DNA from 4 places in the Bacillus arachidis genome. Region 3 is predicted to be linked to each of the others. Evidence: a T-box and tRNA genes for the amino acid it is inferred to sense, from the RefSeq annotation. Region 3 holds a T-box; the other regions hold tRNA genes.
The links. The T-box of region 3 lies ahead of proS (proline--tRNA ligase). A T-box ahead of a tRNA ligase gene usually reads a tRNA of that ligase, here a tRNA-Pro.
Positions count from the first base shown of each region.

Region 1 (7,126 bases), 1.0 Mb from region 3:
AATTCCAATCGAACCTGGAGATAGCTGGTTCTCCCCGAAATAGCTTTAGGGCTAGCCTCAAGTGTTAGAGTCTTGGAGGTAGAGCACTGATTGGACTAGGGGTCCTCATCGGATTACCGAATTCAGTCAAACTCCGAATGCCAATGACTTATCCTTGGGAGTCAGACTGCGAGTGATAAGATCCGTAGTCAAAAGGGAAACAGCCCAGACCGCCAGCTAAGGTCCCAAAGTGTGTATTAAGTGGAAAAGGATGTGGAGTTGCTTAGACAACTAGGATGTTGGCTTAGAAGCAGCCACCATTTAAAGAGTGCGTAATAGCTCACTAGTCGAGTGACTCTGCGCCGAAAATGTACCGGGGCTAAATACACCACCGAAGCTGCGGATTGATACTTACGTATCAGTGGTAGGGGAGCGTTCTAAGGACAGTGAAGTCAGACCGGAAGGACTGGTGGAGTGCTTAGAAGTGAGAATGCCGGTATGAGTAGCGAAAGACGGGTGAGAATCCCGTCCACCGAATGCCTAAGGTTTCCTGAGGAAGGCTCGTCCGCTCAGGGTTAGTCAGGACCTAAGCCGAGGCCGACAGGCGTAGGCGATGGACAACAGGTTGATATTCCTGTACCACCTCTTTATCGTTTGAGCAATGGAGGGACGCAGAAGGATAGAAGAAGCGTGCGATTGGTTGTGCACGTCCAAGCAGTTAGGCTGATAAGTAGGCAAATCCGCTTATCGTGAAGGCTGAGCTGTGATGGGGAAGCTCCTTATGGAGCGAAGTCTTTGATTCCCCGCTGCCAAGAAAAGCTTCTAGCGAGATAAAAGGTGCCTGTACCGCAAACCGACACAGGTAGGCGAGGAGAGAATCCTAAGGTGAGCGAGAGAACTCTGGTTAAGGAACTCGGCAAAATGACCCCGTAACTTCGGGAGAAGGGGTGCTTTCTTAACGGAAAGCCGCAGTGAATAGGCCCAAGCGACTGTTTAGCAAAAACACAGGTCTCTGCGAAGCCGTAAGGCGAAGTATAGGGGCTGACACCTGCCCGGTGCTGGAAGGTTAAGGAGAGGGGTTAGCGCAAGCGAAGCTCTGAACTGAAGCCCCAGTAAACGGCGGCCGTAACTATAACGGTCCTAAGGTAGCGAAATTCCTTGTCGGGTAAGTTCCGACCCGCACGAAAGGTGTAACGATTTGGGCACTGTCTCAACCAGAGACTCGGTGAAATTATAGTACCTGTGAAGATGCAGGTTACCCGCGACAGGACGGAAAGACCCCGTGGAGCTTTACTGTAGCCTGATATTGAATTTTGGTACAGCTTGTACAGGATAGGCGGGAGCCTTTGAAGCCGGAGCGCTAGCTTCGGTGGAGGCGCTGGTGGGATACCGCCCTGGCTGTATTGAAATTCTAACCTACGGGTCTTATCGACCCGGGAGACAGTGTCAGGTGGGCAGTTTGACTGGGGCGGTCGCCTCCTAAAGTGTAACGGAGGCGCCCAAAGGTTCCCTCAGAATGGTTGGAAATCATTCGTAGAGTGCAAAGGCATAAGGGAGCTTGACTGCGAGACCTACAAGTCGAGCAGGGACGAAAGTCGGGCTTAGTGATCCGGTGGTTCCGCATGGAAGGGCCATCGCTCAACGGATAAAAGCTACCCCGGGGATAACAGGCTTATCTCCCCCAAGAGTCCACATCGACGGGGAGGTTTGGCACCTCGATGTCGGCTCATCGCATCCTGGGGCTGTAGTCGGTCCCAAGGGTTGGGCTGTTCGCCCATTAAAGCGGTACGCGAGCTGGGTTCAGAACGTCGTGAGACAGTTCGGTCCCTATCCGTCGTGGGCGTAGGAAATTTGAGAGGAGCTGTCCTTAGTACGAGAGGACCGGGATGGACGCACCGCTGGTGTACCAGTTGTTCTGCCAAGGGCATAGCTGGGTAGCTATGTGCGGAAGGGATAAGTGCTGAAAGCATCTAAGCATGAAGCCCCCCTCAAGATGAGATTTCCCATAGCGTAAGCTAGTAAGATCCCTGAAAGATGATCAGGTTGATAGGTTCGAGGTGGAAGCATGGTGACATGTGGAGCTGACGAATACTAATAGATCGAGGACTTAACCATATAATATGAAGCAAACGTTATCTAGTTTTGAGAGAACATAAAAAAACTTGTTGACATTTTAAATGAATCAAGTATAATAATGATTGTCTCAAATGAATAAAGTCTGGTAATGATGGCAGAGAGGTCACACCCGTTCCCATACCGAACACGGAAGTTAAGCTCTCTAGCGCCGATGGTAGTTGGGGCCTTGCCCCTGTGAGAGTAGGACGTTGCCAGGCAAATGGAGGATTAGCTCAGCTGGGAGAGCACCTGCCTTACAAGCAGGGGGTCGGCGGTTCGATCCCGTCATCCTCCACCATATGCCGGCTTAGCTCAATTGGTAGAGCAACTGACTTGTAATCAGTAGGTTGGGGGTTCAAGTCCTCTAGCCGGCACCAGTAACTATGGCGGTTGTGGCGAAGTGGTTAACGCACCGGATTGTGGCTCCGGCATTCGTGGGTTCGATTCCCATCAGTCGCCCCATTTTTTTAAAAAGCAAATATAATATGCGGGTGTGGCGGAATTGGCAGACGCACCAGACTTAGGATCTGGCGCCTTTGGCGTGGGGGTTCGACTCCCTTCACCCGCACTTTTAATAAAATATCTCATAACATGTCTTGCGGAAGTAGTTCAGTGGTAGAATACAACCTTGCCAAGGTTGGGGTCGCGGGTTCGAATCCCGTCTTCCGCTCCAATTTTCAATATGACATGCCGGGGTGGCGGAACAGGCAGACGCACAGGACTTAAAATCCTGCGGTGGGTGACCACCGTGCGGGTTCGACCCCCGCCCTCGGCACCATATGCGCCCGTAGCTCAATTGGATAGAGCGTTTGACTACGGATCAAAAGGTTAGGGGTTCGAGTCCTCTCGGGCGCGCTTTTATTAACGGGAAGTGGCTCAGCTTGGTAGAGCACCTGGTTTGGGACCAGGGGGTCGCAGGTTCAAATCCTGTCTTCCCGATATTTTAAACATGGGGCCTTAGCTCAGCTGGGAGAGCGCCTGCCTTGCACGCAGGAGGTCAGCGGTTCGATCCCGCTAGGCTCCACTTATAACTTTATTATGGCGGTGTAGCTCAGCTGGCTAGAGCGTACGGTTCATACCCGTGAGGTCGGGGGTTCGATCCCCTCCGCCGCTACCATAAAGGACCTTTAGCTCAGCTGGTTAGAGCAGACGGCTCATAACCGTCCGGTCGTAGGTTCGAGTCCTACAAGGTCCACCATTTAAAGTAAATACTCTGGAGGTATACCCAAGTCTGGCTGAAGGGATCGGTCTTGAAAACCGACAGGCGGCGAGAGTCGCGCGGGGGTTCGAATCCCTCTACCTCCTCCATTTTTTCAAAAAAGAATATGATATCGTCGCGGGGTGGAGCAGTCTGGTAGCTCGTCGGGCTCATAACCCGAAGGTCGCAGGTTCAAATCCTGTCCCCGCAACCAAATGGTCCCGTGGTGTAGTGGTTAACATGCCTGCCTGTCACGCAGGAGATCGCCGGTTCGACCCCGGTCGGGACCGCCATTTATTTCTGGCTCGGTAGCTCAGTCGGTAGAGCAGAGGACTGAAAATCCTCGTGTCGGCGGTTCGATTCCGTCCCGAGCCACCATTTTGAAATCACAAGCCGGCTTAGCTCAATTGGTAGAGCAACTGACTTGTAATCAGTAGGTTGGGGGTTCAAGTCCTCTAGCCGGCACCACTTTCAAAATGAGCCATTAGCTCAGTTGGTAGAGCATCTGACTTTTAATCAGAGGGTCGAAGGTTCGAGTCCTTCATGGCTCACCATTTATTTTATAATTTTATGCGGGTGTAGTTTAGTGGTAAAACAAGAGCCTTCCAAGCTCTGGTCGAGAGTTCGATTCTCTTCACCCGCTTTTCTATTGGGGGCCTATAGCTCAGCTGGTTAGAGCGCACGCCTGATAAGCGTGAGGTCGATGGTTCGAGTCCATTTAGGCCCACCATTATTCCGCAGTAGCTCAGTGGTAGAGCTATCGGCTGTTAACCGATCGGTCGTAGGTTCGAGTCCTACCTGCGGAGCCATATAATATAGAGAAGTACCCAAGTGGCTCAAGGGGCTCCCCTGCTAAGGGAGTAGATCGCTAACGCGGTGCGAGGGTTCGAATCCCTTCTTCTCTGCCAGAAATTGGCCCGTTGGTCAAGTGGTTAAGACACCGCCCTTTCACGGCGGTAACACGGGTTCGAATCCCGTACGGGTCATACTTAAAGAGATAGCATAATCTGCTATCTCTTTTTTTATTTATCAATGATTTTGTTACGGTTCTGAAATACCATTAGCAACTAATAGTAAAAAAATAAAAATGGATAGTAGTATAAAAAATATGCCATTAGATATAACACTGAAGATCATTATACTAGCGTTTTTTGTCTTAATTCCCAAAATCAAAGCGACTATAAATCCAATGTCTATGATAGAGAATAAAACAATGCTAATCTGTAAATTGGTATTTGGATATAATCGTGTGGTTACAAAAACTAATAGTGTAGCGACAAGTAAAGAAATAGTCCAAAGAATGGGCGTAGCTATTTTTCTGCTTTCCCGCATGTTATCCTCCATAATATCACCTCTTTCCACTTTCCTAAATTATATATAATATTTCTGTTTCATTACACGCTGAATTAAGAAGAGCGAAGCAAGTGAATTTGTTTTGGCATAATGAATAAGACAAATATGAACGCTAAAAAACAAGTTATAATGCTTTTTCACTTGTTTTTAGACAAAATAGCATTAAAAAAGAGAATGTTCAATCCTTCTAGAAATAGATGACCAGTGGTAGTGAAAGGCACTAAAATGATAAAATTACGGTAAAAGAAGTGAAAGATGAAAAAGATACGTCCGTTATTGATTTAAATCCTGAAAAGGGTAAGGGAAAAGATAAGAATCCGGTTATGTATATTGGGATTAACAAACTGCCATACAAGGTAAAGATTGTTGCTACAAGTGAAAATAACATATTTCATTCGGAACAAAATAACGGGAGTATCAAAGACTCGTAAAGAGAAAGCAAGCCTGCATGAAATTCAAATATTTTGTTTCATTCTTATTTAAGTGGATAGTTATTCAGGAAAAAAACAGACTTTGATACGTCTGTTTTTTAGTATACTTTTTTATGCTTTGAGCGTCTGACTAATAGAAAGGAGAGAGCGATGGAATATGAAAAAATGGAAGAGATAATTATACAAGCCTTCCGTAGCAGAAAGATAATCTTTTCATTATAACAAATCATATATTTTTATATTGAGACACGCTATAGAATGGAGTGATAATATGGATTTTGAAACTTTGTATCGAACCTATCAACCTTTAGTATACTCTTTCGCATATCGAATGCTTGGCTCTGTTAGTGATGCGGAGGATGTTGCACAGGATATACTTATGAAAAGTCAACATGTGAACCAAGAGCCAGTTAGAAATATGAAAGCGTATTTAATTAAGATGACGACGAACCATTGTTTGAATATACTACAATCAGCACGGAAAAAAAGAGAAATATATACAGGAGAATGGCTTCCTGAGCCGGAAATAGATACAGCGAAATTAAATCCTATGGAAACTATAATCCAAAGCGAAAGAGTATCCTATGCATTCCTTGTATTGTTAGAGAATTTAACTCCTGTTGAAAGAGCCATATTCGTTTTAAGGAAGGCACTTGGGTACGATTATCGTGAAATAGCTGAGCTTTTAAATAAATCAGAAGTAAATTGCCGAAAGATTTACAGCCGTTGCAAAGAGAAGATACAGCATGAAGTGCCAGTACATCCGCAGCAATCGATTCATACAGAAAAAATGGTACATACCTTTATCCAAGGTTCAGAAACAGGAAATTTTGAGGCGTTTATTAATCTGTTGAGAGAGGACGTAGCTCTTGTCACTAATGGAGGAGGTAAAGTGCGTGCAGCCATATTTCCGATTTTGGGCAAACAGCGTATCCAGACATTTTTGGAGGCAATTGTTTCAAAGGGATTCTTTCAAGTCGAACTTCTTCCAACTATCATAAATGGTCAAATTGGTATCTTAGCAAGGAATAAGGGATGTGCAGAGAAAGCTATATGTTTTGAGTGGGATGAAAGCCGAGAATTAATTAGAAGAATCTACATTGTAGTCAATCCCGATAAATTAAAGCATATTTCAGTTCTATAGCATAAAAATGAAAAAGAAATCTTTATTTTTTTAAGATTTCTTTTTATTTTGTCACAAATTGAAAAGCTGATTTGTCTTATAAGTGACAGGGTATGAAAGGGATGCTATATGTGTTTTCTTTTAGAAGGTCTGTTATGAACTACAATCATGATATGAAAAGATTTATGAAAGACATTATTCAATATCCTGACGCCAAAGTATAAATTAATTTTATTTTATGGAGGGACTATACAATGGAAACAAGGTTTTTAATGGGGAAGGTAAATCCAGAAGGTTATAAGGCAATGGCGGGATTAGAAAAATATTTGATGACTACAAGCATTGATGAGACATTGAAAGAGCTAATTAAAATCCGGGCTTCTCAAATCAACGGATGTGCGTATTGCATTGATCTCCATACGAAAGATGCACGAAAACTAGGGGAAACAGAGCAGCGTATTTATGCTCTTAATGCTTGGCGTGAGACACCGTTCTTTACAGAGGCAGAACGTGCTGTGCTTGCTTTGACAGAATCAATTACACTAGTAGCGGAAACGCATGTTCCTGATGAGGTATATGAAGAAGTAAGGAAATTCTTTGAAGAAGAACAAATTGCTGAAATTATTATGCAGATTGTTGCTATTAATGCATGGAACAGGATTGGAGTTGCCACTCGCTTAATGCCAGAAAAAAGATAAAACTTTGATCCAAGAGAAAGCTATTCTTTCTGGAAATGTTGTTGAAAGGATAGCTTTTTTATTAGGTGTTATTTTAATTTTTAATAGACAAAACGATAGCAACACAGTAAAGCAGCCTTTTCACAATCTAAAGAAAAGGCTTTCATTTTGATTGATTCCACGCCTGATATAATAACTTTCTACTGTGTGTGAAAAAGTTCACAAATAGGTCATAATTTGTGAATTAATT
Region 1 is NZ_CP127376.1:4,335,033-4,342,158, reverse strand. Features, by position in the region: rRNA gene QRY57_RS24075 (23S ribosomal RNA) at 1-2,094, shown strand, start outside; rRNA gene rrf (5S ribosomal RNA) at 2,197-2,312, shown strand; tRNA gene QRY57_RS24065 (tRNA-Val) at 2,317-2,392, shown strand; tRNA gene QRY57_RS24060 (tRNA-Thr) at 2,396-2,471, shown strand; tRNA gene QRY57_RS24055 (tRNA-His) at 2,481-2,556, shown strand; tRNA gene QRY57_RS24050 (tRNA-Leu) at 2,582-2,662, shown strand; tRNA gene QRY57_RS24045 (tRNA-Gly) at 2,693-2,767, shown strand; tRNA gene QRY57_RS24040 (tRNA-Leu) at 2,784-2,872, shown strand; tRNA gene QRY57_RS24035 (tRNA-Arg) at 2,876-2,949, shown strand; tRNA gene QRY57_RS24030 (tRNA-Pro) at 2,960-3,033, shown strand; tRNA gene QRY57_RS24025 (tRNA-Ala) at 3,046-3,118, shown strand; tRNA gene QRY57_RS24020 (tRNA-Met) at 3,135-3,211, shown strand; tRNA gene QRY57_RS24015 (tRNA-Ile) at 3,216-3,292, shown strand; tRNA gene QRY57_RS24010 (tRNA-Ser) at 3,310-3,402, shown strand; tRNA gene QRY57_RS24005 (tRNA-Met) at 3,430-3,506, shown strand; tRNA gene QRY57_RS24000 (tRNA-Asp) at 3,510-3,585, shown strand; tRNA gene QRY57_RS23995 (tRNA-Phe) at 3,595-3,670, shown strand; tRNA gene QRY57_RS23990 (tRNA-Thr) at 3,685-3,760, shown strand; tRNA gene QRY57_RS23985 (tRNA-Lys) at 3,771-3,846, shown strand; tRNA gene QRY57_RS23980 (tRNA-Gly) at 3,865-3,935, shown strand; tRNA gene QRY57_RS23975 (tRNA-Ile) at 3,946-4,022, shown strand; tRNA gene QRY57_RS23970 (tRNA-Asn) at 4,027-4,101, shown strand; tRNA gene QRY57_RS23965 (tRNA-Ser) at 4,110-4,200, shown strand; tRNA gene QRY57_RS23960 (tRNA-Glu) at 4,207-4,278, shown strand; partial or broken gene QRY57_RS23955 (hypothetical protein) at 4,870-5,076, shown strand; gene QRY57_RS23950 (RNA polymerase sigma-70 factor) at 5,348-6,220, shown strand; gene QRY57_RS23945 (carboxymuconolactone decarboxylase family protein) at 6,454-6,897, shown strand.
Region 1: it encodes a tRNA-Pro, which carries the amino acid that the T-box ahead of proS (proline--tRNA ligase) is inferred to sense. The anticodon was not compared.

Region 2 (7,126 bases), 310 kb from region 3:
AATAACAAATATTATTTATAGTGGTTTTCATATTGCTGCGATATTCCCTGTATTTTTTATCGCAGTGCTACTTATTATTTCCCAATATATTTACACTCCTGATCACCGTAAAAAACAACAAGAAGTTTAGAACATCCTTCTACATTTACGACTGAAAAAGGGATCTCACTTCAAAGTGAGATCCCTTTTTCATATATTCATTATCTTGAAAAACGTTTCTTTATCCACACGCATATCGTTCATAAATAAAACTTAAATTATACTTCTTCTCTAAACCCATTCGTTGTTCATCATCACACCAGTAAAATAAAATATCGTGAATCGTTGCATAACGCTTATTTTTTAGAAATTGTTTAATAAATGACGGTAAACAATCATGTAATTGTATAAATATATAATTTCGCAAGATTTCTTCTTTATATTCAATTCCCTTACAAACATACATCAACTCTTCACAATAATATGCATGTTGCGGAACTTGAATCATTTCAAAAAATGGTACGTATGATAATAGTTTTCCAATGAAGTGCTCGTATTGATTCATAAACTCAAATGACATGTACTCCATCATTTCCTTCATTACATAAAGATAGTCATCCACATGTGTGGTCTTTAGCGGATTAAGACGATCAGAAATTTGGGCAATTACTGCCCTTTGGCATGCAACAACAGCACGACTTGGTCCATAATATGTTAAAAAATCCGTACACTTACGATATTTTTTTAATAAATCATATATGTATAAGTCATAAACATATGTATTACAGTATATTGCTAAATTCATCATTTCTTGATCTAATTCTTCTTTGGACAATAATTTTGCCTGTTTGCAAACACAAAAAAATGTAAGTTCCATTACTTCCTTATGAGACAATAGCTTTTCACATTTTTCAGTACATTCTTCATTAAATTTAATTCTTTCCCATATCATTACATCTTCATTTTCTAATTCACCGATTCGATACTTTACAATTAAGTAGTTCCACGCCACAACCTGTGTTAAAATGTCCCACACTTCGTATTCCATAGATGTATGTACGAATTCATCTAATTTATGATTCATCATAAATGTATAAGCTTCTTTATACCAACCAATTTTCTGACATAAATGAACAATACGAACTAAAGTTGGTATTTCATCCTTATGAAACTGTGGTAAGTCCTTCACTTTATCCATTCCATATAAGATAAACGGAATCAGGTTTTCTTGTTTATAAAATTCTTTTTCTTTCCAGGCTAAAATTGTCCGCTCTTTTCCTTCGCCTTTTGGATGATTTGGTACAAGTAAAGAAAATAAATCCGCAAAATTATTTGGTTCCACATAGACATCTGTAACCAAATTCCAATTGGGGTTGCTCTGTACATCCCTCATATCATTTTCCCTCCATTTCTATTTATATATGAAATCTCCGATGACTTACTAGATAATCATAATGCTATATATATTAATATATTCAAAAACCCTTATGAAACTTATATTTATTATTATATCATTTTTTAACATAACAAAAATTAGTAACGAACATCATTAACCAAATTTTAAATGGACGTAACATTTGTCATTATTTAAATATACTCCGTTAAGTGTATATATCTATGAATAACATGTTGGATACGTTTTAATAACAATATAGTCTTATTCGTATTATTAATAAAACGTATCCGATTTTACCTATTCCCTAGCATTTAAATTACACTGTATTTTAACCCACACCTACACTTTATTCTGTATGCTCAGAAATCTCACTTAAAGCTACCCCTGCCTGATCATCAGCTTTTTCTGCTATCGCTAAATCACCTAGTGCTAACATCCCAACAAGCTCGCCATTCTCAACTACAGGTAGCCTTCTAATTTGATGCTGCGCCATCAACCCCGTAGCCTTTTCAATAGAGTCATCAGGAGAAACGGACACGATTCCTGTAGTCATGATATTTGTAATTTTATTAGAACCAGGATGTTTCTCAGCAATTCCACGAACAACTAAATCACGATCAGTGACAAGACCAACCACTTGATTGTTCTCTACAACTGGAATCATTCCAATGTCTTCTTCTTTCATTTTCACAGCAGCTTCATATACATTATCTAGTGGTGTACATTGTACAATATCAGTACTCATAAATTCTCTAACTGTTGTCATGTAGCTCTATTCCCTCCTTTTTATACATACTATAGCTTTTCCAAATTCCCTTTATTTATTTCATAATAAATAGAGGAATTTTAGATTGATGATATCGCATATTAGAAAAGAACAGAATTCTCACATGATGTTTTTCACAAGAAAAAAGAGCCAGCTAATTGCTGACTCTTTTGTATGACCCGTACGGGATTCGAACCCGTGTTACCGCCGTGAAAGGGCGGTGTCTTAACCACTTGACCAACGGGCCATGGCTCCGCAGGTAGGACTCGAACCTACGACCGATCGGTTAACAGCCGATAGCTCTACCACTGAGCTACTGCGGAATATGGTGGGCCTAAATGGACTCGAACCATCGACCTCACGCTTATCAGGCGTGCGCTCTAACCAGCTGAGCTATAGGCCCATATTTTCTACAGGGGCAGTAGGAATTGAACCCACACCGGAGGTTTTGGAGACCTCTGTTCTACCTTTAAACTATGCCCCTAAGTGGTGCCGGCTAGAGGACTTGAACCCCCAACCTACTGATTACAAGTCAGTTGCTCTACCAATTGAGCTAAGCCGGCTTTCCAAAAAAAAAAGATGGCTCGGGACGGAATCGAACCGCCGACACGAGGATTTTCAGTCCTCTGCTCTACCGACTGAGCTACCGAGCCTTTATGTAAATGGCGGTCCCGACCGGGGTCGAACCGGCGATCTCCTGCGTGACAGGCAGGCATGTTAACCACTACACCACGGGACCATTTGGTTGCGGGGACAGGATTTGAACCTGCGACCTTCGGGTTATGAGCCCGACGAGCTACCAGACTGCTCCACCCCGCGACGATATCATATTCTTTTTTTAAATGGAGGAGGTAGAGGGATTCGAACCCCCGCGCGATTCTCACCGCCTGTCGGTTTTCAAGACCGATCCCTTCAGCCAGACTTGGGTATACCTCCATAAAAAAAATCAAATAAATCTTTTATTCATGTCTATATGTTTTATACAGACCATTTAACAATCTATTAAATCAAATCCTATCTCATTTTACAATAAAAATGGAGGAGGTAGAGGGATTCGAACCCCCGCGCGACTCTCGCCGCCTGTCGGTTTTCAAGACCGATCCCTTCAGCCAGACTTGGGTATACCTCCATAAATAAAGTGGAGCCTAGCGGGATCGAACCGCTGACCTCCTGCGTGCAAGGCAGGCGCTCTCCCAGCTGAGCTAAGGCCCCATGTTTAAAATATCGGGAAGACAGGATTTGAACCTGCGACCCCCTGGTCCCAAACCAGGTGCTCTACCAAGCTGAGCCACTTCCCGTTAATAAAAGCGCGCCCGAGAGGACTCGAACCCCTAACCTTTTGATCCGTAGTCAAACGCTCTATCCAATTGAGCTACGGGCGCATATGGTGCCGAGGGCGGGGGTCGAACCCGCACGGTGGTCACCCACCGCAGGATTTTAAGTCCTGTGCGTCTGCCTGTTCCGCCACCCCGGCATGTCATACTGAAAATTGGAGCGGAAGACGGGATTCGAACCCGCGACCCCAACCTTGGCAAGGTTGTATTCTACCACTGAACTACTTCCGCAAGACATGTATGAGATATTTTATTAAAAGTGCGGGTGAAGGGAGTCGAACCCCCACGCCAAAGGCGCCAGATCCTAAGTCTGGTGCGTCTGCCAATTCCGCCACACCCGCATATTTTTTTAAAATGGTGAGCCATGAAGGACTCGAACCTTCGACCCTCTGATTAAAAGTCAGATGCTCTACCAACTGAGCTAATGGCTCTTAATGGCTGGGCTAGCTGGATTCGAACCAGCGCATGACGGAGTCAAAGTCCGTTGCCTTACCGCTTGGCTATAGCCCATTAATTAAGAAATGGTGGAGGGGGGCAGATTCGAACTGCCGAACCCGAAGGAGCGGATTTACAGTCCGCCGCGTTTAGCCACTTCGCTACCCCTCCGACATTATATGGTGGAGGATGACGGGATCGAACCGCCGACCCCCTGCTTGTAAGGCAGGTGCTCTCCCAGCTGAGCTAATCCTCCATTTGCCTGGCAACGTCCTACTCTCACAGGGGCAAGGCCCCAACTACCATCGGCGCTAGAGAGCTTAACTTCCGTGTTCGGTATGGGAACGGGTGTGACCTCTCTGCCATCATTACCAGACTTTTATTATTATACACATTCTTTTCAGAATGTCAAAAGGAATTTTAAATATATATTCCTTCAAAACTAGATAACATTTGCTTCATATTATATGGTTAAGTCCTCGATCTATTAGTATTCGTCAGCTCCACATGTCACCATGCTTCCACCTCGAACCTATCAACCTGATCATCTTTCAGGGATCTTACTAGCTTACGCTATGGGAAATCTCATCTTGAGGGGGGCTTCATGCTTAGATGCTTTCAGCACTTATCCCTTCCGCACATAGCTACCCAGCTATGCCCTTGGCAGAACAACTGGTACACCAGCGGTGCGTCCATCCCGGTCCTCTCGTACTAAGGACAGCTCCTCTCAAATTTCCTACGCCCACGACGGATAGGGACCGAACTGTCTCACGACGTTCTGAACCCAGCTCGCGTACCGCTTTAATGGGCGAACAGCCCAACCCTTGGGACCGACTACAGCCCCAGGATGCGATGAGCCGACATCGAGGTGCCAAACCTCCCCGTCGATGTGGACTCTTGGGGGAGATAAGCCTGTTATCCCCGGGGTAGCTTTTATCCGTTGAGCGATGGCCCTTCCATGCGGAACCACCGGATCACTAAGCCCGACTTTCGTCCCTGCTCGACTTGTAGGTCTCGCAGTCAAGCTCCCTTATGCCTTTGCACTCTACGAATGATTTCCAACCATTCTGAGGGAACCTTTGGGCGCCTCCGTTACACTTTAGGAGGCGACCGCCCCAGTCAAACTGCCCACCTGACACTGTCTCCCGGGTCGATAAGACCCGTAGGTTAGAATTTCAATACAGCCAGGGCGGTATCCCACCAGCGCCTCCACCGAAGCTAGCGCTCCGGCTTCAAAGGCTCCCGCCTATCCTGTACAAGCTGTACCAAAATTCAATATCAGGCTACAGTAAAGCTCCACGGGGTCTTTCCGTCCTGTCGCGGGTAACCTGCATCTTCACAGGTACTATAATTTCACCGAGTCTCTGGTTGAGACAGTGCCCAAATCGTTACACCTTTCGTGCGGGTCGGAACTTACCCGACAAGGAATTTCGCTACCTTAGGACCGTTATAGTTACGGCCGCCGTTTACTGGGGCTTCAGTTCAGAGCTTCGCTTGCGCTAACCCCTCTCCTTAACCTTCCAGCACCGGGCAGGTGTCAGCCCCTATACTTCGCCTTACGGCTTCGCAGAGACCTGTGTTTTTGCTAAACAGTCGCTTGGGCCTATTCACTGCGGCTTTCCGTTAAGAAAGCACCCCTTCTCCCGAAGTTACGGGGTCATTTTGCCGAGTTCCTTAACCAGAGTTCTCTCGCTCACCTTAGGATTCTCTCCTCGCCTACCTGTGTCGGTTTGCGGTACAGGCACCTTTTATCTCGCTAGAAGCTTTTCTTGGCAGCGGGGAATCAAAGACTTCGCTCCATAAGGAGCTTCCCCATCACAGCTCAGCCTTCACGATAAGCGGATTTGCCTACTTATCAGCCTAACTGCTTGGACGTGCACAACCAATCGCACGCTTCTTCTATCCTTCTGCGTCCCTCCATTGCTCAAACGATAAAGAGGTGGTACAGGAATATCAACCTGTTGTCCATCGCCTACGCCTGTCGGCCTCGGCTTAGGTCCTGACTAACCCTGAGCGGACGAGCCTTCCTCAGGAAACCTTAGGCATTCGGTGGACGGGATTCTCACCCGTCTTTCGCTACTCATACCGGCATTCTCACTTCTAAGCACTCCACCAGTCCTTCCGGTCTGACTTCACTGTCCTTAGAACGCTCCCCTACCACTGATACGTAAGTATCAATCCGCAGCTTCGGTGGTGTATTTAGCCCCGGTACATTTTCGGCGCAGAGTCACTCGACTAGTGAGCTATTACGCACTCTTTAAATGGTGGCTGCTTCTAAGCCAACATCCTAGTTGTCTAAGCAACTCCACATCCTTTTCCACTTAATACACACTTTGGGACCTTAGCTGGCGGTCTGGGCTGTTTCCCTTTTGACTACGGATCTTATCACTCGCAGTCTGACTCCCAAGGATAAGTCATTGGCATTCGGAGTTTGACTGAATTCGGTAATCCGATGAGGACCCCTAGTCCAATCAGTGCTCTACCTCCAAGACTCTAACACTTGAGGCTAGCCCTAAAGCTATTTCGGGGAGAACCAGCTATCTCCAGGTTCGATTGGAATTTCTCCGCTACCCACACCTCATCCCCGCACTTTTCAACGTGCGTGGGTTCGGGCCTCCATTCAGTGTTACCTGAACTTCACCCTGGACATGGGTAGATCACCTGGTTTCGGGTCTACGACCACGTACTAAACGCCCTATTCAGACTCGCTTTCGCTACGGCTCCGCCTCTTCAGCTTAACCTCGCACGGGATCGTAACTCGCCGGTTCATTCTACAAAAGGCACGCCATCACCCGTTAACGGGCTCTGACTATTTGTAGGCACACGGTTTCAGGATCTCTTTCACTCCCCTTCCGGGGTGCTTTTCACCTTTCCCTCACGGTACTGGTTCACTATCGATCACTAGGGAGTATTTAGCCTTGGGAGATGGTCCTCCCGGATTCCGACGGAATTTCACGTGTTCCGCCGTACTCAGGATACATTCAAGAGAGAACGAAGTTTCGACTACGGGGTTGTTACCCTCTGTGACGAGCCTTTCCAGACTGCTTCGTCTACCTCGTTCCTTTGTAACTCCGTATAGAATGTCCTACAACCCCAAGAGGCAAGCCTCTTGGTTTGGGCTAGATTCCGTTTCGCTCGCCGCTACTCAGGAAATCGCATTTGCTTTCTCTTCCTCCAGGTACTTAGATGTTTCAGTTCCCTGGGTCTGTCTTCCTT
Region 2 is NZ_CP127376.1:750,514-757,639, reverse strand. Features, by position in the region: gene QRY57_RS05505 (hypothetical protein) at 1-130, shown strand, start outside; gene QRY57_RS05500 (DUF3965 domain-containing protein) at 221-1,372, opposite strand; gene QRY57_RS05495 (CBS domain-containing protein) at 1,722-2,141, opposite strand; tRNA gene QRY57_RS05490 (tRNA-Glu) at 2,317-2,388, opposite strand; tRNA gene QRY57_RS05485 (tRNA-Asn) at 2,390-2,464, opposite strand; tRNA gene QRY57_RS05480 (tRNA-Ile) at 2,468-2,544, opposite strand; tRNA gene QRY57_RS05475 (tRNA-Trp) at 2,555-2,625, opposite strand; tRNA gene QRY57_RS05470 (tRNA-Thr) at 2,629-2,704, opposite strand; tRNA gene QRY57_RS05465 (tRNA-Phe) at 2,722-2,794, opposite strand; tRNA gene QRY57_RS05460 (tRNA-Asp) at 2,805-2,880, opposite strand; tRNA gene QRY57_RS05455 (tRNA-Met) at 2,884-2,960, opposite strand; tRNA gene QRY57_RS05450 (tRNA-Ser) at 2,985-3,077, opposite strand; tRNA gene QRY57_RS05445 (tRNA-Ser) at 3,178-3,270, opposite strand; tRNA gene QRY57_RS05440 (tRNA-Ala) at 3,281-3,353, opposite strand; tRNA gene QRY57_RS05435 (tRNA-Pro) at 3,366-3,439, opposite strand; tRNA gene QRY57_RS05430 (tRNA-Arg) at 3,450-3,523, opposite strand; tRNA gene QRY57_RS05425 (tRNA-Leu) at 3,527-3,615, opposite strand; tRNA gene QRY57_RS05420 (tRNA-Gly) at 3,632-3,706, opposite strand; tRNA gene QRY57_RS05415 (tRNA-Leu) at 3,736-3,816, opposite strand; tRNA gene QRY57_RS05410 (tRNA-Lys) at 3,831-3,906, opposite strand; tRNA gene QRY57_RS05405 (tRNA-Gln) at 3,911-3,985, opposite strand; tRNA gene QRY57_RS05400 (tRNA-Tyr) at 3,998-4,081, opposite strand; tRNA gene QRY57_RS05395 (tRNA-Val) at 4,091-4,166, opposite strand; rRNA gene rrf (5S ribosomal RNA) at 4,171-4,286, opposite strand; rRNA gene QRY57_RS05385 (23S ribosomal RNA) at 4,378-7,126, opposite strand, start outside.
Region 2: it encodes a tRNA-Pro, which carries the amino acid that the T-box ahead of proS (proline--tRNA ligase) is inferred to sense. The anticodon was not compared.

Region 3 (7,126 bases):
CACAACTTGGATTGTTCGCATCACTATATAGTTTAATCGGCTTATTCGTGTTATCTGCTATTACTCTTTCATGTTTACCCAGATGGGTTGAAAAAGAGAGAACGGAGAGTATTTCATTATGGAATGATATAAAAGAGGGCTGGAGATATGTCCTTCAAACCAAAAATTTATGTATGATTACAATTACTTTTGCAATTATGGGTTTAGCAGTAGGGCTCACAAATCCATTAGAAATATTTCTTGTTATTGAACGATTAGGTATGGAGAAGGAGGCCGTTCAATATTTAGCAGCAGCTGACGGGATAGGTATGCTAATTGGAGGCGTCGTTGCAGCAGTTTTTGCTTCAAAGGTACATCCGAAAAAAATGTTTGTGTTTGGTATGATTGTATTGGCTATGTCACTTCTAGTAGAAGGGCTGTCTACATCATTTTGGGTTACTAGTTTGATGCGATTGGGAACGGGAATTTGCTTAGCTTGTGTTAACGTTGTTGTTGGAACGCTTATGATTCAGCTTGTACCAGAGAATATGGTAGGGCGTGTAAATGGTACGATTTTACCGCTTTTTATGGGAACTATGTTACTTGGAAATTCACTAGCTGGGGGATTAAAAGAAGCGACCTCACTTATTATTGTATTTTGTATAGCGATGTCACTTATTCTACTCGCGATTTTGCCAATTTTACGTATGAGAATAAATGAAGAAGCCAGAAATAAAAAAGAGGATACGAATCAAAAGGGGGTTACGGATTCTTTGATGTAGGAATTTTACTGGAAAAGGAGCCTTAGGTTCTTTTTTGTATGGTAATTTTTTGACAACTATATGTACCGAATATATACTGATGTTGTAAAAAGGATTTTACAGGTTAGGAGAAATGATGTGGAAAATCAAATTTGCGCATTACGCACTGAAAAGAATATTTCACAAGGTGCATTAGCTGATAAATGTAAAGTATCAAGGCAGACAATAAATGCAATTGAAAATAATAAATATGATCCAAGTTTAGCCTTGGCATTTCGTTTAGCAGAAGTATTAGGGACGACGGTTGATCAATTATTTTTGTATAAGTAGTAAAAATTTTAGTGGTGAAAAGGTATCGATGGAATAAGAGAAAATGTCCCTTTCTGCATGCAGAAAGGGACATTTTCTCTTATAGTGTTTCTGATTTTGGAGTAGGTGGTGTAACAGAAGCCACATTTTCCGGTACGCGTGTTAGTATGAATCCGCCCAGTATAAATAAAATGATAATGCTTAGTACACCAGCATTTGTTCTTCCAGTTAGCTGAGTTGTTACACCGACTAATAAGGGTCCCATAATAGCTGCGAACTTACCGAAAATATTATAGAATCCGAAGAATTCGTTTGCAGATTCTTTTGGTACCAACTTTGCAAAATAGGAGCGACTGAGTGCCTGAATCCCGCCCTGAGAAGTTGCAACTAACATTGCTAAAATCCAAAAGTCGAGAGTTGTTTTTAAGAAATAAGCATATATGCAAATAATGATATAAATAATAATACCGACATATATCATTTTCTTGTCTTTGAACGTTTCAGATAGTTTCCCATACAACAAGGCGAATGGACAAGCGACAATTTGTGTTACAAATAAAATAATAAGTAAGTTTGTCGCACTGATACCAAGGTCTGTGCCATAAGCTGTGGACATTGTAATAATTGTATCGACGCCATCAATGTAGAAGAAATAAGCAAGCAAGAACAAAAATACAGTGCGATATTGACGGATATTTTTAAATGTATTAGCTAAGCGCTTAAAGCTCATTGTGATGGGTTTTGGATGACGTTCAATATAATGCGTTTGTTCCACATTCTTGAGCATCGGAATCGTAAATAATCCCCACCAAAGAGCTGTAATTGCAAAGGAAATTTGACTGGCAATACCAACTGATAATGGGATTGTTCCTTTTTGGGCAAGGATAATTAGAGTCATGCATCCAATAAAAGGAATTGTACTTCCGATATAGCCTAATGCAAAACCCCGAGTCGAAATCCGAGTCATTCGATCTTCTGTTGTGATATCTATTAAAAATGCATCATAGAAAATGTTTGCTCCAGCAAATCCAACTAAGGCGAGCATATAGCAACCTAGTAGTAAATACCACTGTGAAGTTGGCACAACAGCTAGCATACTTGTAAATATAATACCGAGTCCAAAAAAGAATGTGAAAAAGCGCTTTTTAAATCCTTTATAATCGGCAATTGTACCGAGAATAGGGGCAAGGATAGAAATTAGAAGCGTAGCGAAAGAATTTGCATATCCCCAAAAAGCTGTTGAGGTCGCTCCGGACAGACCTGCTTCTTTTGCTGCAGCTTTGAAATAAATAGGAAATAGTGCAGTTGTAATAACGAGAGAATATACCGAGTTTGCCCAGTCATACAATATCCAGCTTTTTTCTTGCCTGGACATTTTCTTCATATAGTGTTCCTCCTTAAGTTTGTTCTAACAATAGTGTACAAAAATAAAAGTTGTAAAAAGAGAAACAGAGATAAGTTTTACGTAATTTTTACATATATACACATTTCTTTACAATTGAAGTAAATCCTCTATTACAGTTCCATCGGTTTCACCAAGGTGTAATCCGAGTAACCGTGCGATGGTAGGTCCTTCGTCAATGAGACGCATATAGGGAATAATCGTACCTTGACGAATGCCTTTTCCAGCAGCCATGAAGATGGTTTCATAGTTTGGTTTTATTGGAGAATAGCCATGTGCACCAAACGTGTATTTTTTACTAGGGGTTACATCTTTTCCCGTGATTTCCTTTATAAAGCCTCCTGTATAGTTTTGGGTGAAGTAATAGCCTTCACGTGCTTCAAGCATAAAAAGGCAATTTGCATCTGCACCGCGGTCTTTTGCATCTTCATCATGGAGTATAAATTCAATTCCATTTTGTTTATCTTGAAGAAGTTCGTCAAGAAGACGTCGGACAGTTTGTATAGTGTGGATATCATTTTTATCCTTTACATACACGTAAGCGGAGCCATCACAGCTTTGACAATAAGCTTTCCAATCTAGTAATTTTCCTTTTTTATTAACAGAGATGAGTCCCTTTTGATGAAAAAGAACGTTTAGTTGAATTGCTTTGTTTTCACTTAGAGCGCTATGATCACCAAGGGCGATAATGGTACATTCCTCGTATATGTTACTATCCTTCAATGCATGAATAATTTTTCCTAGTCTTTCATCGTGCCTATGGATAGCAGCCCTTGTTTCCTTAGAAGAAAATCCGTAATAATGCCTTTGTGTATCTAAATCTGTAAAATGAACAAACATAACATTAGGTTTTTTTGTTTGAATGGTGTACACAGCGGAAGCGAGAACGAAATCATCAAGTTCAGGTTGTGACAATCCGTTTCTAATATGGCCAAAACGATGATTTAAATCTAGTTGATACAATGGGCTGCCACTAAATAATGAAACCAGAATTTGATTTTGCCACGGTCTATTTGGAAAGATTTCAGGTAAATTGTAGTCAATCTTTGCTCTTCCGGTAACAGGCCATAAAAGGGCAGCGGTTGTTAAATTTGCTTTTCGTGCCTCGTCATATAATGTTGTTCCTTTAATAGAACGACGATACCAATGCCAATCTGGTGATTCCTTGCCGGGCTGAAGTAATGTATTATTTACAACACCATGTTTGTTAGGATAGTTACCAGTTACGATCGTGGCATGACTGGGATATGTTACAGAAGGATAAATGGCTTCTACTTTTTTTGCAATTGCACCTCGTTCGATTAAAGAACGAAAGTGAGGGAGCTCTTGTAATATAGGCAGATCTAAAGCTGATAAGCAGTCAAAAGATAAAACAATTACATGGTTTGTTAATGGCTTTTCCATTATATATCCCTCCTAATTATATATAATCTATTATCATATATTACTATTAATACCTAGTCACAAAAATTTATTCTTAAAGAAAGTTTATTGTTTATTTTTAGAATTTTAAAACATATAATGAATTATAAGGGAATGAATGGAAGGAGGGAATGGCATGAATGGATTTGAAGTGTTTTTTATAATTGGAGCTGTGACAATCTTTATTGTATTTACTGTTTCATTTTTATTAAAGAAGCAATTTCCACAGAAATCGTTTGATATTATATTTGCACTTATTTTAATTCTTATTTGTTTAGCTTTCTTTCCAGTTACAATCTTCGCTATTGGCGGATGGGATGGAATGGGTTACGGTATTGCATGTTTCTTTGTTTTAGTGGGAACACTTATCGGTATGATTACTCATCAAATTATGAAACTCTTTCGAAAAACCTATGTGTAGACTTAGTATAAAACAGAAAAAAATGAAAAGAATATATAAAAATAAGAAAATTAGCCATTGTTTTAAAATGGAATTTATATTATGATATTCAACAAATTTATCTTGTTATAACGATGAAAAAGGATTAGTACATGTCCCACCTTTTTTGCAGAGAGAGAATCCATTTGGCTGCGAGATTCTTAAAAAGGCGATATGGAACCTACCTTTGCGTTCTGCATGTGCAGCGGGAAGTCCCGTTATCAAAAAGAGAGCATGTACAAATTTATTTGTACATGAATCAGGGTGGTAACGCCGGCAAAAGCTCGGTCCCTATTTTGGGGACATGGGCTTTTTTTATTTTCTAAAGGAGGAAGAATGAATATGGCAAAAGAACAAGTACAAGCCATTACGAAAATGGAAGAAGACTTTGCTCAGTGGTATACCGATATTGTGAAGAAAGCAGAGCTTGTTGATTATTCAAGTGTAAAAGGCTGTATGATTTTACGTCCATACGGATACGCATTATGGGAAAATATGCAGCGAGTGATGGATGAGAAATTAAAAGAATCTGGTCATGAAAATGTGTATATGCCAATGTTTATTCCAGAGAGTTTACTTCAAAAAGAGAAGGATCATGTGGAAGGGTTTGCTCCTGAAGTAGCGTGGGTTACACATGGAGGAGATGAGAAGTTAGCAGAAAGGCTCTGTGTGCGTCCAACATCTGAAACATTATTTTGCGAGCATTTCTCAAAAATTGTTCAGTCTTATAATGACTTACCGAAATTATACAATCAGTGGTGTTCAGTTGTTCGTTGGGAGAAAACGACGAGACCATTTCTTCGCACAACCGAGTTTTTATGGCAAGAAGGTCATACAATTCATGAAACAGCAGAAGAATCTCAAGAAGAAACTTTAAACATTTTGAAACTATATGCTTCTTTCTGTGAGGACTACTTAGCAATTCCGGTAATTAAAGGGCAGAAAACGGAAAAAGAAAAATTTGCAGGGGCAAAAGCAACATATACGATTGAAAGTTTAATGCATGATGGAAAAGCACTTCAAACAGGAACGTCTCATAATTTCGGTACGAATTTCTCTGAAGCGTTTGACATTAAATTTTTAGATCGTAATGGAAAATGGCAATACGTACATCAAACATCTTGGGGAGTATCAACTAGAATGATCGGTGGACTTATTATGGTTCATAGCGATAATAATGGACTAGTGATGCCACCAAAAGTAGCGCCAATACAAGTTGTCATTGTACCAATTGCTCAGCATAAAGAAGGGGTATTAGAAAAGGCAATCCAGTTACAAGAGCGTATTCAAAAAGTTGCCCGCATAAAAATAGATGCTAGCAATAAAACACCAGGCTGGAAATTTAATGAGTATGAGATGAAGGGGGTTCCAATTCGATTAGAAGTTGGTCCGAAAGATATAGAGAAGAATCAAGTGGTACTTGTTAGACGAGATACGAAGGAAAAAGAGTTCGTATCAATGGATCAATTGGAAGAGCGTATCACATTATTACTGAGTGAGATTCATGATTCTTTATTGAAGAAAGCCAAGGCATTTCGCGATGAAAACACGTATAGTGTTACAACCTTTGAAGAAATGAAGCAAGCGGCTGATGAAAAGCAAGGATTTATCAAAGCGATGTGGTGTGGTGAGCTTGCGTGTGAAGAAAAATTAAAAGAAGAAGCAGGCGTATCATCGCGTTGTATACCATTTGAGCAAGAAGAATTAGCACAAGAATGTATATGCTGTGGTAAAAAAGCAGAGCATATGGTGTATTGGGGCAAGGCGTATTAATTATATAAGTTTTCAAATAGACCTTTATTTCGAATTTGAAAAATTTGAGATAAAGGTCTATTTATATGTTTGTTTCAATTTACAGTATATATTTTGTGGGATGAAATGATGTTATTTTCATTATTTCACTCGTTTTCTACGAACAAATAGAGCAATACCGAAAAGGAACGGTAGTGAATGTGTTAAGATTAAATAGTAATTTGAGTTTGGCAAGGGAGGGTTGAAGAATATAAAAGTATTTATATTCTTATAAATAAATGAGGAAAACAACGAAACAAATCATAACAACTACATTTTTAGCGACTGCAGCATCTCTTATTTCCACAAATGCTTTTGCACAAGAGGAAAATTCAGCGACAGTGAATGCAACGAATTTGAATATACGTGAACAGCCGACAACGCAAAGTAAAGTTGCGGGAAAATTAAAGAAAGGGACAACAGTACAGGTTTTAGGAAAAGAAAAAGATTGGGCTAAAATTTCTCATGATGGGAAAGAAGGCTATGTTTCATTACGATTTTTAAAGATGAAAGTATCAGAGCCAAATGTTGAAACAAAACAACAACCAACAATTAATAGTGAAAAAAAAGAAACAGGTGTTGTTACAGCAACACGGTTAAATGTAAGAAATAATCCTGTTTTGGGAAGTTCGATTGTTGGATATGTTACAAAAAATGAAAAAGTAACAATCTTAGGAAAAGCAAATGGATGGGCGAAGATTAATTACAAAGGAAGAGAAGGATACATCTCGTTAGAATTTGTAAAGCTAGAATCAGAGAAACAAGAAGAGAAGCCAGGAAACATTACAAATGGTGCCCAAGAAAGTGGAACAATTAACGCAACAAGTCTGCGAGTAAGAAGCCAAGCGAATACAAGCAGTGCAATCCTTGGAAACTTGAAAAATGGTGAAAAAGTAACAATCCTAGGAAAAGCAAATGGATGGGCGAAGATTAGTTATAAAGGAAGAGAAGGGTACATCTCGTTAGAATTTGTAAAGCTAGAATCAGAGAAACAAGGAGAGAAACAAGAAGGGAAACAAGAAG
Region 3 is NZ_CP127376.1:435,899-443,024, forward strand. Features, by position in the region: gene QRY57_RS03925 (MFS transporter) at 1-761, shown strand, start outside; gene QRY57_RS03930 (helix-turn-helix transcriptional regulator) at 822-1,070, shown strand; gene QRY57_RS03935 (MFS transporter) at 1,150-2,433, opposite strand; gene QRY57_RS03940 (alkaline phosphatase family protein) at 2,542-3,855, opposite strand; gene QRY57_RS03945 (YesK-like family protein) at 4,010-4,294, shown strand; T-box leader at 4,399-4,608, shown strand; gene proS (proline--tRNA ligase) at 4,655-6,085, shown strand; gene QRY57_RS03955 (SH3 domain-containing protein) at 6,343-7,126, shown strand, end outside.

Region 4 (7,126 bases), 190 kb from region 3:
GTGCTCTACCTCCAAGACTCTAACACTTGAGGCTAGCCCTAAAGCTATTTCGGGGAGAACCAGCTATCTCCAGGTTCGATTGGAATTTCTCCGCTACCCACACCTCATCCCCGCACTTTTCAACGTGCGTGGGTTCGGGCCTCCATTCAGTGTTACCTGAACTTCACCCTGGACATGGGTAGATCACCTGGTTTCGGGTCTACGACCACGTACTAAACGCCCTATTCAGACTCGCTTTCGCTACGGCTCCGCCTCTTCAGCTTAACCTCGCACGGGATCGTAACTCGCCGGTTCATTCTACAAAAGGCACGCCATCACCCGTTAACGGGCTCTGACTATTTGTAGGCACACGGTTTCAGGATCTCTTTCACTCCCCTTCCGGGGTGCTTTTCACCTTTCCCTCACGGTACTGGTTCACTATCGATCACTAGGGAGTATTTAGCCTTGGGAGATGGTCCTCCCGGATTCCGACGGAATTTCACGTGTTCCGCCGTACTCAGGATACATTCAAGAGAGAACGAAGTTTCGACTACGGGGTTGTTACCCTCTGTGACGAGCCTTTCCAGACTGCTTCGTCTACCTCGTTCCTTTGTAACTCCGTATAGAATGTCCTACAACCCCAAGAGGCAAGCCTCTTGGTTTGGGCTAGATTCCGTTTCGCTCGCCGCTACTCAGGAAATCGCATTTGCTTTCTCTTCCTCCAGGTACTTAGATGTTTCAGTTCCCTGGGTCTGTCTTCCTTACCCTATGTATTCAGATAAGGATACCATACCATTACGTATGGTGGGTTTCCCCATTCGGAAATCTTCGGATCAAAGCTTACTTACAGCTCCCCGAAGCATATCGGCGTTAGTCCCGTCCTTCATCGACTCCTAGTGTCAAGGCATCCACCGTGCGCCCTTTCTAACTTAACCAAACTAAAATTAAAAAATATGAGCTACACTGTTATCTAGTTTTCAAAGAACATACATTTATTTCTGAGAGATAGTTCTCTCAAAACTGAACAAAACGAAACACGGAAACTTATATTGATGAACAGCGTTCATCAATTCTCCATAGAAAGGAGGTGATCCAGCCGCACCTTCCGATACGGCTACCTTGTTACGACTTCACCCCAATCATCTGTCCCACCTTAGGCGGCTGGCTCCAAAAGGTTACCCCACCGACTTCGGGTGTTACAAACTCTCGTGGTGTGACGGGCGGTGTGTACAAGGCCCGGGAACGTATTCACCGCGGCATGCTGATCCGCGATTACTAGCGATTCCAGCTTCATGTAGGCGAGTTGCAGCCTACAATCCGAACTGAGAACGGTTTTATGAGATTAGCTCCACCTCGCGGTCTTGCAGCTCTTTGTACCGTCCATTGTAGCACGTGTGTAGCCCAGGTCATAAGGGGCATGATGATTTGACGTCATCCCCACCTTCCTCCGGTTTGTCACCGGCAGTCACCTTAGAGTGCCCAACTTAATGATGGCAACTAAGATCAAGGGTTGCGCTCGTTGCGGGACTTAACCCAACATCTCACGACACGAGCTGACGACAACCATGCACCACCTGTCACTCTGCCCCCGAAGGGGAAGCCCTATCTCTAGGGTTGTCAGAGGATGTCAAGACCTGGTAAGGTTCTTCGCGTTGCTTCGAATTAAACCACATGCTCCACCGCTTGTGCGGGCCCCCGTCAATTCCTTTGAGTTTCAGCCTTGCGGCCGTACTCCCCAGGCGGAGTGCTTAATGCGTTAACTTCAGCACTAAAGGGCGGAAACCCTCTAACACTTAGCACTCATCGTTTACGGCGTGGACTACCAGGGTATCTAATCCTGTTTGCTCCCCACGCTTTCGCGCCTCAGTGTCAGTTACAGACCAGAAAGTCGCCTTCGCCACTGGTGTTCCTCCATATCTCTACGCATTTCACCGCTACACATGGAATTCCACTTTCCTCTTCTGCACTCAAGTCTCCCAGTTTCCAATGACCCTCCACGGTTGAGCCGTGGGCTTTCACATCAGACTTAAGAAACCACCTGCGCGCGCTTTACGCCCAATAATTCCGGATAACGCTTGCCACCTACGTATTACCGCGGCTGCTGGCACGTAGTTAGCCGTGGCTTTCTGGTTAGGTACCGTCAAGGTGCCAGCTTATTCAACTAGCACTTGTTCTTCCCTAACAACAGAGTTTTACGACCCGAAAGCCTTCATCACTCACGCGGCGTTGCTCCGTCAGACTTTCGTCCATTGCGGAAGATTCCCTACTGCTGCCTCCCGTAGGAGTCTGGGCCGTGTCTCAGTCCCAGTGTGGCCGATCACCCTCTCAGGTCGGCTACGCATCGTTGCCTTGGTGAGCCGTTACCTCACCAACTAGCTAATGCGACGCGGGTCCATCCATAAGTGACAGCCGAAGCCGCCTTTCAATTTCGCGCCATGCAGCGCAAAATGTTATCCGGTATTAGCCCCGGTTTCCCGGAGTTATCCCAGTCTTATGGGCAGGTTACCCACGTGTTACTCACCCGTCCGCCGCTAACTTCATAAGAGCAAGCTCTTAATCCATTCGCTCGACTTGCATGTATTAGGCACGCCGCCAGCGTTCATCCTGAGCCAGGATCAAACTCTCCAATAAAGTTAGTTTGTCTAGCATCTAAAATAAAAATTGACGTTTCACGTTGTTTGTTTCGTTCAGTTTTCAAAGAACTAAAAGCGGGTGAAGAGAATCGAACTCTCGACCAGAGCTTGGAAGGCTCTTGTTTTACCACTAAACTACACCCGCGTGGTCGGGAAGACAGGATTTGAACCTGCGACCCCCTGGTCCCAAACCAGGTGCTCTACCAAGCTGAGCCACTTCCCGTAATGGCGCGCCCGAGAGGACTCGAACCCCTAACCTTTTGATCCGTAGTCAAACGCTCTATCCAATTGAGCTACGGGCGCTTAATCTAGTTGTTTTGTCGTCGTTGTTTTTCAGCGACTCAATTATCTTATCACATTAGTTTTTCTAATGCAAGTACTTTTTTATTTTTTCTTTGGTGCGGCCGAGAGGACTTGAACCTCCACGGGGTTTCCCCCACTAGGCCCTCAACCTAGCGCGTCTGCCATTCCGCCACGACCGCATATGCGGGTGAAGGGAGTCGAACCCCCACGCCAAAGGCGCCAGATCCTAAGTCTGGTGCGTCTGCCAATTCCGCCACACCCGCGGAAATAAAAAAGAGTGAGCCATGAAGGACTCGAACCTTCGACCCTCTGATTAAAAGTCAGATGCTCTACCAACTGAGCTAATGGCTCGTAAATGGCTGGGCTAGCTGGATTCGAACCAGCGCATGACGGAGTCAAAGTCCGTTGCCTTACCGCTTGGCTATAGCCCATCAAAAAACATTCTTTATTTAGCGACAAAAAACATCATATCACAATAAGCAATAAAAAACAACTGCTCAATAGCAGCAGTTAAAATGGCGGTCCCGACCGGGGTCGAACCGGCGATCTCCTGCGTGACAGGCAGGCATGTTAACCACTACACCACGGGACCATTTGGTTGCGGGGACAGGATTTGAACCTGCGACCTTCGGGTTATGAGCCCGACGAGCTACCGGACTGCTCCACCCCGCGACGATACTATTTATATATGGTGGAGGATGACGGGATCGAACCGCCGACCCCCTGCTTGTAAGGCAGGTGCTCTCCCAGCTGAGCTAATCCTCCAAAAGTGGTGACCCGTACGGGATTCGAACCCGTGTTACCGCCGTGAAAGGGCGGTGTCTTAACCACTTGACCAACGGGCCAATAAAATGGCAGAGAAGAAGGGATTCGAACCCTCGCACCGCGTTAGCGATCTACTCCCTTAGCAGGGGAGCCCCTTGAGCCACTTGGGTACTTCTCTGTATGGCTCCGCAGGTAGGACTCGAACCTACGACCGATCGGTTAACAGCCGATAGCTCTACCACTGAGCTACTGCGGAATAAGAAAGACAATTTACATCTTATAAAAATTCATATTGTAAGTCAAGTCATTTATACAACATCTTGTACAAACGTGACATGTTTATAATATACTGGATTGATTTTTAACTGTCAAGGTGTTTTTTATCTCTTTTAATTTCCCCTTACACTTTCCGCAAACATATCTTTTTGTATTGATTTGACGCCTTCTTACATATTGAAGCGTACATTCCATGCATTCATACACATGTGTTTTAGGCTCTGTTCTCTCACCTGTTATTCTCTTACAAAATCTAGGGGCTCCAACCTCTTTTAATAACTGACGAAAATCTCGATCTCGATGTTGATACCCTCTCCCCATAATGTGCAAATGATAATGGCACAACTCATGCTTAATAATGCCAATTAATTCTTCTTTTCCATACACTTCGTAATGACGATAGTTTAATTCTATATTATGACTTCTGAGCAAATACCTTCCACCAGTTGTACGTAGTCGTTTATTGAACATTGCTTTATGTAAAAAAGCCCTCCCGAAATATTGCAACGATATTTCTTCTACAAGTCTTTGAATTTCTTTTCCATTCATTTTCATCCCCCTAAAAACTAAAAATAAACTTACACTTTTCTTCTTTCTTATACATATATTAAATAGTACATATACCCATCCTCATTCAAAAAGCGCAACTTCTATGAACTAGCCTCTTCCACATCTATTCATGGAACTTCGCTAACCAAACTCTTATAAGCAGTTCCTAAGATTGAGTTTTTCACTTACTTTGAATCTTATCTTAGTGTGTAGGGAGCTGCTTGTTAGAGCCGGATTAAACAAGGAGGGATTCTTATGCCTACATGGCTCCGAAAACAAATGCAACGTGCATATTTCGAAAAAAACCGGTATCAAATTAAGTTGTTAAATGAGTGCTGGTTTTATTATAGCAGAACGCATCAAAATTCCTGATAAAGTGAATGTTTAATCAGTGGGGGCTGAAGAACCCCCACTATTTAAATTTTTACTAACATCCGTTCATGAAAAAAAAGCAATGTTATACCTACTTCCATCACTATTCAATAGGTAACATCGATAAGGCAACACGCCCTTTCTTCATATCAACATCATCTACCCATACTTTTACAATCTGCCCGACAGACACCACATCTAACGGATGCTTCACAAACTGTTTGCTCAGTTTAGAAATATGTACTAAACCATCTTGTTTCACACCAATATCAACAAATGCACCGAAGTCAACAACATTTCGCACCGTTCCTTCTAACTCCATACCGCGCTTTAAATCTTCTAATTTGAGAATTCCCTTTTTCAAAAGTGGCTTTGGCAATTCATCACGCATATCTCGTTCTGGACTAATTAAAGCATCTATAATATCGATTAATGTCGGCTCACCAATATTCGTCGCTTGAGATAATTTAGAAAGCTCCACTCCTTCTAAACACTTTTGCAAATGCGGTTGTCCTACATCATCAATCGATAATCCTAAACTTTTTAATAATAATTCAACATTTTTATACTGCTCTGGATGAATACTTGTTCTATCAAGTGGATTTTCACCTTCTAATATACGTAAAAAACCAATACATTGTTCATACGTTTTAGCACCTAATCGTGGTATTTTCTTTAATTCTGTACGCTTAGTAAATTTCCCGTCTTCTTCACGTTTGTTTACAATATTTTTCGCAACTGTTTTTGATAATCCAGAAACGTATTGTAATAGTGCTACAGAGGCCGTATTCACGTTCACTCCTACTTGGTTAACAGCTGTTTCCACAACAAATGTTAATGATTCATTTAATCTCTTTTGTGATACATCATGTTGATATTGTCCTACCCCAACTGATTTCGGATCAATTTTCACAAGTTCTGCAAGCGGATCTTGTAGACGTCTTCCAATCGAAACGGCACTTCTTTCTTCAACTTGCAAATCCGGAAATTCTTCACGAGCTAAATCAGAAGCTGAATATACACTAGCACCCGCTTCGTTGACAATAATATAAAATACATCTTGCGGCACTAATTGTAAGACATCCACTATAAACTCTTCTGTTTCCCTAGAGGCTGTACCATTTCCAATCGCAATCATCTGAACTTGATATTTATCTATAATAGAAATAACTTTTTCTTTTGCATCTTCATACTTCCGAACAGGTGGATGCGGATAAATAACACCAATATACAGAACTTTCCCTGTATCATCTACCACTGATAACTTACAACCTGTTCGATACGCAGGATCTACCGCTAATACCACTTTCCCTTTCATTGGTGGCTGTAATAATAAATTACGTAAATTCTCAGAGAAAATATGAATTGCTTGTTCTTCTGCTGTTTCAGTTAATTCTTTTCGAATTTCCCTTTCAATTGATGGCTGTATTAACCTCTTATATCCATCTTCAATCGCTAATTGTACATATTCTGCACTTTTAGAAGAAACATCTCGAATCACCTTTTGATGTAAAAAACGAACAATCTCTTCAACCGGTGAGACAACAGAAACTTTTAGAACCTCTTCTTTCTCACCACGATTCATAGCTAATACACGATGAGGCACAACCCTTTGCAACGGCTCTTCATAGCCGTAATACATCTCATATATATTTTTTTCATCTTTTTCTTCATCTTTTACAGAAGACGCAATCATTCCTTTTCTAAAGGTAACATTACGAATCCAACTACGATACGCCGCATCATCTGATACAAGTTCTGCAATAATATCCTGCGCACCTTGCAATGCTTCTTGGACAGATTGCACTTCTTTCTCAGCATTAACAAACTCTTTCGCCTTAGCTTTTGGGTCTTCTTTCGCAAACAGAAGTAACCATTCAGCTAAAGGCTCAAGCCCCTTATCCTTAGCAATCGTCGCTTTCGTTCTTCTTTTTTCTTTATACGGGCGGTACAAGTCTTCCACTTCTTGTAGTTTTGTTGCAGATATAATATGCTGATGCAACTCTTCGGTTAATTTTCCCTTTTCATGAATGAGACGAAGAACCTCTTCTTTTCGATCTTCAAGTTGCATCATATATTGCCATCTTTCTAAGATGGCACGAATTTGCACTTCATCTAAAGAGCCTGTCCATTCCTTTCGGTAACGAGCAATAAATGGAACTGTGTTACCTTCTTCTGTTAATTGAATCACATGACGAACCTGCTTTTCTGTAAAGCCTAATTCTTTCACTAACATTTTCATTAACCCT
Region 4 is NZ_CP127376.1:243,587-250,712, reverse strand. Features, by position in the region: rRNA gene QRY57_RS03090 (23S ribosomal RNA) at 1-914, opposite strand, end outside; rRNA gene QRY57_RS03085 (16S ribosomal RNA) at 1,060-2,610, opposite strand; tRNA gene QRY57_RS03080 (tRNA-Gly) at 2,687-2,757, opposite strand; tRNA gene QRY57_RS03075 (tRNA-Pro) at 2,759-2,835, opposite strand; tRNA gene QRY57_RS03070 (tRNA-Arg) at 2,839-2,915, opposite strand; tRNA gene QRY57_RS03065 (tRNA-Leu) at 3,009-3,094, opposite strand; tRNA gene QRY57_RS03060 (tRNA-Leu) at 3,098-3,178, opposite strand; tRNA gene QRY57_RS03055 (tRNA-Lys) at 3,194-3,266, opposite strand; tRNA gene QRY57_RS03050 (tRNA-Gln) at 3,272-3,346, opposite strand; tRNA gene QRY57_RS03045 (tRNA-Asp) at 3,432-3,507, opposite strand; tRNA gene QRY57_RS03040 (tRNA-Met) at 3,511-3,587, opposite strand; tRNA gene QRY57_RS03035 (tRNA-Val) at 3,605-3,680, opposite strand; tRNA gene QRY57_RS03030 (tRNA-Glu) at 3,686-3,760, opposite strand; tRNA gene QRY57_RS03025 (tRNA-Ser) at 3,768-3,858, opposite strand; tRNA gene QRY57_RS03020 (tRNA-Asn) at 3,862-3,936, opposite strand; gene QRY57_RS03015 (SprT family protein) at 4,020-4,505, opposite strand; gene cmpA (cortex morphogenetic protein CmpA) at 4,761-4,877, shown strand; gene QRY57_RS03005 (Tex family protein) at 4,981-7,126, opposite strand, start outside.
Region 4: it encodes a tRNA-Pro, which carries the amino acid that the T-box ahead of proS (proline--tRNA ligase) is inferred to sense. The anticodon was not compared.